2 regions of the Nonomuraea sp. NPDC059023 genome follow, and region 2 is predicted to be linked to the other one. Evidence: riboswitches for the same ligand, from Rfam matches in the RefSeq annotation. Region 2 holds a riboswitch; the other holds the start of a gene.
What was found. Region 2 has a riboswitch for cyclic di-AMP ahead of ACFWYW_RS28245 (coiled-coil domain-containing protein). Riboswitches for the same ligand answer to the same signal wherever they lie in the genome.

Region 1: it holds a riboswitch for cyclic di-AMP, as region 2 does, so the genes downstream of both, ACFWYW_RS33625 (C40 family peptidase) here and ACFWYW_RS28245 (coiled-coil domain-containing protein) in region 2, are expected to answer to the same signal.

Annotation. Positions count from the first base shown of each region.
Region 1 is NZ_JBHYIO010000023.1:4,771-10,300, forward strand. Features, by position in the region: gene ACFWYW_RS33615 (sugar ABC transporter substrate-binding protein) at 1-416, opposite strand, end outside; gene ACFWYW_RS33620 (ROK family protein) at 759-2,210, shown strand; gene ACFWYW_RS33625 (C40 family peptidase) at 2,449-3,060, opposite strand; cyclic di-AMP (ydaO/yuaA leader) riboswitch at 3,088-3,233, opposite strand; gene ACFWYW_RS33630 (3-isopropylmalate dehydrogenase) at 3,333-4,388, shown strand; gene ACFWYW_RS33635 (branched-chain amino acid aminotransferase) at 4,719-5,530, shown strand, end outside.
Region 2 is NZ_JBHYIO010000017.1:197,930-203,459, reverse strand. Features, by position in the region: gene ACFWYW_RS28270 (TrpB-like pyridoxal phosphate-dependent enzyme) at 1-64, shown strand, start outside; gene ACFWYW_RS28265 (dihydrolipoyl dehydrogenase family protein) at 96-1,373, shown strand; gene ACFWYW_RS28260 (50S ribosomal protein bL37) at 1,377-1,454, opposite strand; gene ACFWYW_RS28255 (DeoR/GlpR family DNA-binding transcription regulator) at 1,588-2,367, shown strand; gene galT (galactose-1-phosphate uridylyltransferase) at 2,364-3,425, shown strand; cyclic di-AMP (ydaO/yuaA leader) riboswitch at 3,492-3,629, shown strand; gene ACFWYW_RS28245 (coiled-coil domain-containing protein) at 3,636-4,589, shown strand; gene ACFWYW_RS28240 (hypothetical protein) at 4,644-5,530, shown strand, end outside.

The DNA.
Region 1 (5,530 bases), on a different contig from region 2:
GCGTAGTCGATCCCCGAGATCAGCCGGTCATAGGCGATGACCGGGATCTGCTTCTGCTTGGCCTGATTGACCAGCGGCGCCACGGCGGCGGCGTCCACGGCGTCCAGGACCAGCACGTTCGCGCCCTGGGTGATGGCCGCCTCGACCTGCTGTTGCTGCTTGGCGGCGTCCTGGTCGGCGTTGCTGTAGAGGATCTCGCAGGTCGCGCAGAGCGCCTTGACCTTGGCCTCGAACAGGGGCCGGTCGAAGGCCTCGTACCTGGTCGTCTTGGATTCGGGCAGGAAGAGGGCGATCTTCTTGGCCGCCTGTCCTGTCTGTTCTGTCTGTTCGGCTTGGGAGGGTTGGGCGCTCGCCGTCGTACCCGCGCCGCCGCCACACCCCGCCAGCAGCAGCATCGCCGCTGTGACGGGGACCATCACTCCTCGGTGCATCGCACATCGTTCCTCTCGAGTGCAGCCAGACCCCCGGGTCCACGTACCTTCCAACCAGCCCTTCTCCACCGGCCCACCTGTGCCGGACCTGCCGTCCTTTGGCGGCCGCGCTCGACCTTGCCCTCTTGCCCTGCGCTGTCCTTCCTTGCTTGGGCTCCTCCGTGCCTGGCCTTCTCGCGTCTCGCGGAGTTGTCCCTTGCCCGGCGCGTATCAGGCGGACGTTCCTTTCCGGGGAACGGTGGATCGGGATGGTGGAAGGTGGTTGGTAAGAAAGGTAATTTACTATCCCGCGCGTTGGCTAGAGTCTGCCGTGAAGGGGAGGTCGCGGTGCGAAGCGAGCTGGGAAACCCGCGGTTGCTGCGGGTCATGAACGAGCGGCGCCTACTGGACCAACTCCACCGGGAGGGCCCCGCGTCCAGAGCCGACCTCGCCAAGGTCACCGGCCTGTCCAAGCCCACCGTCTCCGCCGCCCTGGCAGGACTGGAAGAAGACGGGCTGGTCCACCTGGTAGGCGAGGTGTCCGGCCGCCCCGGCCCCGTAACCTCCCTCTACGACGTGAACGCCGCCTCGGCCCACGTCGCCGGCATCGACATCGGCCGCGACTGGATCCGGGTGGCGGTGGCCGATCTCCGGGGGACGTTCGCCGGCCGTACCGACGGACGGAACACCGCACGCACGTCGGCCGAACTGGCCGAACTCGTCGCCCGCCTGGCCCGCGCCGCCGCCCACGAGGCCGAACTCGACTGGTCCGCGATCGTCTGCGCCGTCGTAGGCTCCCCGGGCGTCTACGACCAGAACGCCGGCCGCCTGGACCTCGCCCCCAACCTCCCGGGCCCCGACCTGGCCGACCGCCTGCGCGCCGCGCTCAACGTCGACCTGGTCATCGAGAACGACATCAACCTCGCCGCCGTCGGCGAACACGCGTACGGCGAGGGCCGGGGCAAGTCCAACTTCGCCCTGGTCTCCATCGGCACGGGCGTGGGCATGGGCATAGTCGTCAACGGCGAACTGTACGTGGGCGCCAGGGGCGCCGCCGGCGAGGTCTCCTACCTCCCCGCCACCGACGACCTCCCTACCCCTGATGCCGCGCCTGGCCCCGACACCGCGCCTGGCCCCTACACCCGGTCCGCGCCCGCCGCGCGGTCTGCGCCGGATGTTCCGCTCGTTCCCGACGCGGGGTCCGCAGGTGAGATGCCGTCCGCACCCGACGTTCGGCGCGCCTCCGAAGCGGGGTTCCCCGACACCCAGCGCCCGCCCGGTACGCGGCCCGCTCCGGATCGGCCGTCCGAGGTTTCGAGTGCCGGATCTGTTACTGGGGCGTCGGCCCAGGCTGCGGGGGAGGTGTTCCCTGGCGTGGACCAGGGGGATGCGAGTGTGCGGGAGCACGGGGCAACCGAGACCGTTGCCGCGGCTCCGGGGGTGGTGCGGGCGGCGCGGGCCGCCGGACTGTCCCTGGGAACGGCCAAGGAGATCTTCGCCGCCGCGGAACGGGGTGATCAGGCAGCGCTGTCGGTCGTGGCGGCGGAGGGCCGGCGGATCGGCGGGTTGCTCGTGGCGGTGGCCGCCGTCCTGGACCCGGAGGTGATCGTGCTCTCCGGCGGCGTAGGACACAACCTCGAACTGCTGGGCGACGCCATCCAACGCCGAATCGGCGAACTGGGGCCGCTGCGGCCCACGATCGTGGCCAGCGCTCTGGGTGACAGCGGCGTGTTGCTGGGCGCTGTCGCCCATGCGAGGGGCCGCGCGTGGGACCTGATCTTCTCCACCCGTATGGGCTGAGATCAGCGGGGTACCGCCGGTAAGTGCGCTCGTTGCGGCGGCCGGCCATCCCCGCTGGACGACCGTGTCCGGGGGTGGGCCGCGACAGGGCCCGCGCGACAGAGACCGTGGTCTCTCCCGTGCGTGGATCCTCCCGTGCGTGAGAGAGAAGCCACGCACGGGAGGAACCACGACAGAGCCCGCCGCGACGGGCCGGTGGAATCGGCGTTGTCAGACGACGATCAGGAGACGACGCGCGTCACAGCGTCGCGGTGGGCATGACGGGTGCGGGCGCTTGGCGGAGTTTTTCGAGCCGGGTGGTGAGTTTGACGCCCGCCGGATCCGGACGCACGGCGCCCACGAAGGCGCGCCGGCGCCAGGCGCTCAGCTTTTCCTCCTTGACCACATCACCGGTACGCGGCGAATGCACCATGTGCCCAGGCCGGGAGATCATGCCCACATGCCCCAGCCCCGAGAAGAAGACCAGGTCACCGGGCTTCAGGTTCTTCCAGCTGATCTTTCTGGAGAACGCCGAGTACTGCTGGGCGGCGGTTCGGGGCAGTTCGATGCCCGCGCTTTCGTAGGCGCGGAGCATGAGGCCGGAGCAGTCGTAGCCGCGTTTGGTGGTGCCGCCCCAGACGTACGGGGTGCCGCGCTTGTCCATGGCGTAGGCCAGGGCCTTCTGCCAGCCGGGTTCGGGGGTCCGCTGCTCCTGGATCTCCTTGAGGCCCTGGCTGGTCAGCGTGACGTCATAGGGGTCGACGGTGTTGACGGGAGAAGCGGGGGATGCGGGGGATGCGGGGGATACGGGGGATGCGGTGGCGGGGGATGCGAGGGTGGCCGCGGTGACACCGGTGACGGTGAAGAGCACAGCGGTCGCGATGATGCGAGACAGGGGAATGTCCTTCCACACGGCCTACCGGGTTAGCTGTCGGGCTCGGGCCTGGAAGTCGCCCTACGACGTGGTAAACGCCGATTCGCCCCAATGGGGGAGGTGGGTCCCCGGCTCCGCACTACGGTGTGCGGATTAGGCTGGTGGGACTCTAACGAAACAGTCAAAAGCTTGCAAATCGGGCAAAATGCAGTGTCCGAGAAATGAGATGGGTTGCTCGGCAGGCGAGACGAACCGGTAAGGTACCGCCCATGGAGTCGCGTAGCATTCGCCTGGCCGTCATCCCCGGAGACGGCATCGGTACCGAGGTCGTGACCGAGGGCCTCAAGGTTCTCGGGGCGGTCGGTCCCAAGTTCGACATCACCGAGTACGACCTCGGCGCGGACCGCTACGCCAGGACCGGCGAGGTCCTGCCCGACTCCGTGCTGCAGGAGCTGCGCGGCTACGACGCGATCCTGCTCGGCGCCGTCGGCGATCCCCGCAAGGTGCCGCCCGGCCTGCTGGAGCGCGACCTGCTCCTGCGCATCCGCTTCGACTTCGACCACTACGTCAACCTGCGCCCGGTCAAGCTCCTGCCCGGCGTCGCGACGCCGCTGGCCGACACACCGGCCGAGAACATCGACATCGTCGTCGTCCGTGAGGGCACCGAGTCGCTCTACGCCGGCACCGGCGGGGCCATGCGCAAGGGCACGCCGTACGAGGTGGCCACGCAGGAGTCCATCAACACCGCCTACGGCGTCGAACGCGTCGTCCGCTACGCCTTCGCCAAGGCGCAGAGCCGCCCGCGCAGGAAGCTCACGCTGGTCCACAAGACCAACGTGCTCACCTTCGCCGGTGACCTGTGGCAGCGCACCTTCGACCGCGTGGCCGGGGAGTACCCCGAGGTCACCACCGACTACGTGCACATCGACGCGGCCACGATGTTCTTCGTCAACCAGCCCGAGCGCTTCGACGTGATCGTCACCGACAACCTGTTCGGCGACATCATCACCGACCTCGGCGCCGCGGTGGCCGGTGGCATCGGCCTCGCGGCCAGCGGCAACATCAACCCCGAAGGCGCCGCGCCGAGCATGTTCGAGCCGGTCCACGGCAGCGCGCCCGACATCGCCGGGCAGAGCAAGGCCGACCCGACCGCCACCATCCTCTCGGTCGCCATGCTCCTGGACCACCTCGGGCTGGCCGCCGAGGCCGCCCGCGTCGAGCGGGCCGTCGCCGACGACATCGTCGAGCGCCTCTCGCACACCGCCGCCCGCACCACCAGGGACATCGGCGACGACATCGCCGCCCGAGTATCCGGCGGCGCCTGACGCCGCAGGCCACCGGCCCACGAGCGGCCCGCCGTACCGCAGAACGTGAGATCCCCCACCATCGGGGCCTCACCACAAGTCTGCGGAGGTACGGCGGGCAGCGCGCGAACCCGCAGCTCGTGAACACCCGGTACCGACCTGACAAGCGGCCCAGGCGCCCCCAGCGCACTCGCGGCCGCCTGACCACCCACGCCCGGTGGCTCGCGAGAGCCTCCGGGCGTTTTCGTTGCGCCCTAACGGTCGTCCTTTTAGATGCAGTAAGTTCCCTCTACCCGATCCGGCGCAGAATGGATGCAGGGTAGTCCTCAGAGAAAGAGAAGGATCTCCGTCATGACCACCTCTCAGAAGCTCAGCTTCGACGTGCAGCTATCCGACCACGCTCGCACCGCGGCAGAGCGCGAGGCGGTACTGGCGAGCCCCGGGTTCGGGAAGGCCTTCACCGACCACATGGTCTCGATCGACTACACCGAGGGCACCGGCTGGCACGACGCCCGCCTCACGCCGTACGGACCGCTCACGCTCGACCCCGCGACCTCCGTCTTCCACTACGCGCAGGAACTCTTCGAGGGCCTCAAGGCCTACCGGCACGCGAACGGCTCCATCGTCACCTTCCGCCCCTACGCCAACGCCGCCCGCTTCAACCACTCCTGCGCGCGCATGGCCATGCCGGAACTGCCGGAAGACACCTTCGTGGAGGCGCTCGAACTCCTCGTCCAGGCCGACCGCGACTGGGTCCCCACGACCGACGGCCACAGCCTCTACCTGCGCCCGTTCATCATCGCCACCCAGGTCGGCCTCGGCGTCAACTACCCGTCAGAGAACTACCGTTTCATGGTCATCGCCTCACCCGCCGCCTCGTACTTCAGCGGCGGCGTCAAGCCCGTCTCCGTGTGGCTCTCGACCGAGTACACCCGCGCCGCCCCCGGCGGCACCGGCGCCGCCAAGTGCGGCGGCAACTACGCCGGAGCCTTCGTCGCCCAACGCGAGGCCGTCGCCCAGGGCTGCGACCAGGTCGTCTGGCTCGACTCCCACGAGCACCGGTACGTGGAGGAGATGGGCGGCATGAACCTCTTCTTCGTGTACGGCGACCGCCTCCTCACCCCCGCCCTCACCGGCACGCTCCTGCCCGGCATCACCCGCGA
Region 2 (5,530 bases):
GGACTTCGCGCTGCCGCAGGAGCGGGTCGACCAGGCGCTGGCGAATTTGCCACGTTCCGGGTGAACTCCGGCTCACGGCTGGTTATGTACTGAGAATGAACGTCGATGTGATCGTGCTGGGGATGGGTCCGGGCGGCGAGGACGTGGCCGGCCGGCTGGCGGAGGCGGGGCTGCGCGTGGCCGCCGTCGAGTCGAACCTGGTGGGCGGCGAGTGCCCCTACTGGGGCTGCATCCCCTCGAAGATCATGATTCACGAGGCGGAGACCTCGCGCGACTGGCCGGCGCTGGTACGCCGGGTGCGCGAGGCCACCGACTCCTGGGACGACAAGGTGGCCGCCGACCGCTTCACCGGCAAGGGCGGCCACCTGGTCAGGGGCCACGGGCGTGTCACCGGGCCGGGCGAGGTGACCGTCGGCGACCAGGTGCTGCGCGCGGCGCGCGGCATCGTGATCGCGACCGGTTCGCAGGCGGCGGTGCCGCCGATCGAGGGGCTGGCGGGCACGCCGTACTGGACCAACCATCAGGCGATCGAGAACGCCGAGCTGCCCGAGTCGATCATCGTGCTGGGCGGCGGCGCGATCGGGGCGGAGCTGGCGCAGATGTTCCGGACGTTCGGCGTGGCGGTGACGGTGGTCGAGGCGGCCGACCGGCTGATCGCGCTCGAAGAGCCGGAGGCAAGCGCTCTGCTGGAGAAGGTCTTCGCCGGGCGCGGCATCGACGTGCGGACCTCGGCCAAGGTCGCCCGCGTGGACTACGCGGACGGCCGCTTCACGGTCGGCGGCGCCGAGGCGGAGCGGCTGCTGGTGGCGACGGGCCGCCGGGTTGATCTGAGGGCGCTGGGCGTCGGCGCGATCGGGCTCGACGAGAGCGCGCGGGCGATTCCGGTGGACGCGCGGATGCGCGCGGCCGAGGGCGTCTGGGCCATCGGCGACGCGGTCGGCAAGGGCGCGTTCACGCACATGTCGATGTACCAGGCGAACATCGTGGTCAAGGAGATCCTCGGCGAGCCGGTGCACGCGGCCGAATACCACGCCGTGCCCCGGGTGACCTTCACCGATCCCGAGGTGGGCGCGGTGGGCCTGACCGAGGCGCAGGCCCGCGAGCGGGGCCTGGATGTGCGCGTCGCCGTGGGCGATCTGGGCACGCGCGGCTACATCGCCCAGGCCGAGGGGCTGGTCAAGCTGGTGGCGGCCGGCGGCGTCCTGGTCGGCGCGACCGTGGCGGCGCCGCCCGGGGGCGAGGTCCTGGGTCTGCTGACGCTGGCGGTGCACGCCCGCGTCCCGCTCACCAGGCTCGACGAGATGATCTACGCCTACCCGACGTTCCACCGGGCGGTTTCGGCCGCCGTGAAGGAGCTCACCGCGGCCGGGTGACCGTCAGCGCGACGCGGGGCGCTTGCCGTGGTTGGCCTTCTTCTTCTTGCGTGCTCGGGACTTGCGGGCGCGCCTTGCCATCCGTCGTCCTCCCTTGAGCGGGCCTTTTTCCAGTACGGCATGCGTATCCCACACCAGGCCCCCCGGCAAGCGACCTCACATTCTTCAACATGTTCATGTCATAATCTGTTTGAACTTGTTGGAAGGAGGGCGTGTGCTCGCACAGCAGCGGCAACAAACGATCCTCGAACGGGTCCGGGCCAGCGGCGGCGTCCGCGTGGCCGACCTCGTGCGCGAGCTCGGCGTCTCCGACATGACCGTGCGGCGCGATCTGGAGTCGCTGGCCGAGCGCGGCCTGCTGGAGAAGGTGCACGGCGGCGCGACCACACTCGGCCCCGGCTCCACGGAAGAGCCGGGCTTCACCGCCAAGTCCGCCCGCCAGCAGCAGGAAAAGGAGGCGATCGCGCGCCGCGCCGCCGAGCTGGTCGGGCCGGGCACCGCGGTCGCCCTGTCGGCGGGCACCACCACGTGGGCGCTGGCCCACCACCTGGTCTCCGTGCCCGACCTCACCGTCATCACGAACTCGGTCCCGGTCGCCGACGTCTTCCACCGCGCTCCGCGCGCCGACCGCACGGTGGTGCTCACCGGCGGCGTCCGCACGCCCTCCGACGCGCTGGTCGGTCCCGTCGCCGTCGCCGCGATCCGCCGCCTGCACGTGGACACGCTGTTCCTAGGCGTGCACGGGATGAGCGCGCGCGCCGGGTTCACCACGCCGAACCTGCTGGAGTCGGAGACCGACCGGGAGCTGGTGGCCGCCGCCCACCGCCTGGTCGTGCCGGCCGACCACACCAAGTGGAACACCGTCGGCATCAGCACGATCGCCGACCTGGCAGAGGCCGACGTCGTCATCAGCGACCAGGGTCTGCCCGCCGAGGCGCGCGCCGAGCTGGCCGAGCGCGTCGGGGAACTGATCATCGCGGAGGGCACGCAGTGAAGCGCACCATCACCCACCTGGCCGACGGGCGAGAGCTGATCTACTTCGACCGGCGCGACGACGCCGACCGCGGTGCGGTGGACCGGCGTCCGCTCGACCCCCGGCCACTCGCCTCGGAACTTCGCTACGACCCGCTGACCGAGGAGTGGATCGCGATCGCGGGGCACCGGCAGACGCGGACGTTCCTGCCGCCCGCCGACGAGTGCCCGCTGTGCCCGTCGTCCGACACGCGGGCCTCGGAGATCCCGGCGCACGACTATGACGTGGTGGTGTTCGAGAACCGCTTCCCATCTTTCAGCGGAAATTTTGGGACTTATCACGATGTGGGCGGCTTGAGTGAGGTGCGGCCGGGTGCGGGGCGGTGTGAGGTGGTGTGCTTCACCTCCGAGCACTCCTCGTCGTTTTCGCGGCTGAGCGACGCGCAGGTCGAGCTGGTCATGGAGGCGTGGGCGGACCGCACCGCCGAGTTGTCCGCGATCGAGGGCGTGGAGCAGGTCTTCGTCTTCGAGAACCGGGGCGAGGAGATCGGGATCACGCTGCCCCACCCGCACGGGCAGATCTACGCCTACCCGTACGTGACGCCGCGGACCAAGCTTCAGCTCGCGGCGGCGCAGCGGCGGCCAGGGCTGTTCGCGGACGTGCTGGCCGCCGAACGGGCCGGGGAGCGGGTCGTGGCGGCCAACGAGTTGTGGACCGCCTTCGTGCCGGCCGCGGCGCGCTGGCCGTACGAGGTGCATGTCTACCCGCATCGTCAGGTGCCGGACCTCGCGGCGCTGACCGAGGCGGAGCGGGCGGCCTTCGCGCCGCTCTACACCTCGGTGCTGCGGGCGCTGGACGGAATCTTCGGGGTGGCCATGCCGTACATCTCGGCGTGGCACCAGGCGCCGGTGCGGTACCTGCGTGAGCTGGGACATCTGCACCTGGAGCTGTTCTCGATCAGGCGCGCGCCCGGCAAGCTCAAGTACCTGGCGGGGTCGGAGTCGGCGATGGGGGCCTTCGTCAACGACGTGCTGCCCGAGGAGGCCGCACGCCTGCTTCGATCACAGGTAGATCACTAATTGGTTTCCACTTGAAGTCGCATTGCCCGCCATTTACTACTAATATCCCTCACGCACCGGTTGTCACAGCCGTTGCCGCCTAATCCCGGGCGTGTTGCCCGGGAGCCGGGGACCCAGCCTCACCTGGGGTGAATCCACTTCGGTGGTAGGGCATCTCCCAGCCCGAACCCGTCAGCTAACCCGGCCGGCAGATGGAGAGGAATCCCCCACGTGGCGGTTGCGTCCCCCGCGACTTTGGCCATCGGTCTCATCACCGCCGCAGCTGTGGCGTTCACCCCGGCGAGCGCGCACGCCGCGCCCAAGCCGGGCGAGAAGCAGCTGCGGGCCGAGCTGAAGAAGCTCAACACCCAGGTCGACAAGCTCATCGAGAGTTACAACGGCAAGCGCGTGGCACTCGCCAAGGCGAAGGAGGCGGAGAAATCCGCCCAGGCGCGCCTGGCCACCGCCGAGACGGCGCTGGTCGAGGCCGAGCGGCGGGTGGCCGAGATCGCCCAGCTGCGCTACCAGGGCAGCGGCGGCACGCTGCCCGGCTTCCTGTACACGCCGGACGCGCCGGGCGCGGCCGTACTGGAGCAGCTCACCGACGAGGAGCAGGCGGTCATCGCGGGCGTCGCCGCCGCCCGCGACGAGAAGAAGAAGGCCGCGGACGCGGCCGCCGCGCTCACCACCCAGATCGCCGGACAGGCGGACGAGGTGGCCAAGGAGCGCGACGAGGCCGAAGGCGTCATCAAGGACATCAAGGACAAGCTCCAGGACCTCATGCCGTACGGCACCGGCAAGCGCAACGACGGATCCTGGGCCCCCGAGCTGCCCTCCGGCTCCGACAACATCACCTCACGGATGCGGATCATCCGCGACGAGATCAAAAAGACCTTCAACCTGCCCTTCGAGGTCGGCTGCTACCGCTCGGGCGGCGGCGGCGAGCACCCGCTCGGCCGGGCCTGCGACTTCATGATGAGCACCGGCGGCTCCATGCCCACCGCCGCCAACCAGGCGCTCGGCGACCAGATCGCGGCCTGGGCGATCAAGAACAAGAACCGCTTCGGCGTGAAGTACGTGATCTGGAAGCAGCGCATCAACATGGGATCGGGATGGCGGGCGATGAGCGACCGCGGCAGCATCACCGAGAACCACTTCGACCACCCGCACATCTCCATGCAGTGAGCGCGCCCCAGTAGTGTGACCCCTCGGATGTGATCACCGGGCAAGGGGGGCACCGTGGCGCTGCAGCCACCACCGGGGCTGGCCATGCTGCTCAACATCGTCGTCTCGTGGCCGCTCGTCGACGAGGACCGGCTGCACGCGGCCGGTACCCAGTGGATCTCCTTCGCGATGACGGCGGTGCGCGTCTCCTCGGCCGCGGCCACGCACGCCGCCCAGACCACCGCGCGCAACGAGGGCGAAGGCGTGCGGGCGTTCGACGGCGAGTGGCGCGACACCTCCGCCCGCACCGGCGACGCGGTCACCGCCGCGCTGCTCATCGGCGGCGCGTTACAGATCTCCGCGATGATCGTGCTGGCCATGAAGGTGGCGCTGATCGTCCTGCTCATACGGCTCGCCCTGCACCTGTCGCGGCTGGTCGCCGCCTCGGGCCCCACCGCCGGCGCCCCGCTCGCCGCCGTGGGTCCCGTCGTGGGCGGCGCCAGGACTGCCGCGCGGGAGATCATCCGCCGGATGGTCGAACTGCTGGAACGCAGCGCGCTGCGCCTGTTCGGACGCGCGTCCGCGCTGCTGCGCAAGCCGGCCTCCAAGACGGGGTCCGGCGCGATCCCGCCCGGCAAGCGGCCGCCGACGCCCGTGCGCGGCCCCGGCAACCACCTCGAGTCGGCGGCCGACAAGAGCGTGGACGTCTCGTCCATCACGCCGTACCCGATCTGGCGGCGGGACCGCCCCCCGGTCTACCGCGCCGAGGACAGGTCTCCCGACGAGATCTTCGAGCGGGGACTGCTGCCGCGCGACCCGTCGATGACGAACCTGTCCGACCACGTGCTCAAGTCCAGGCCGTCCGCCTTCGTCGGGACCAGCACGCGGATGGACATCGACAACACCGTCCCGCGCCGCTTCGTCTACGAGGTCGACGCCCCGGGCGGCATCGACGTCCAGGA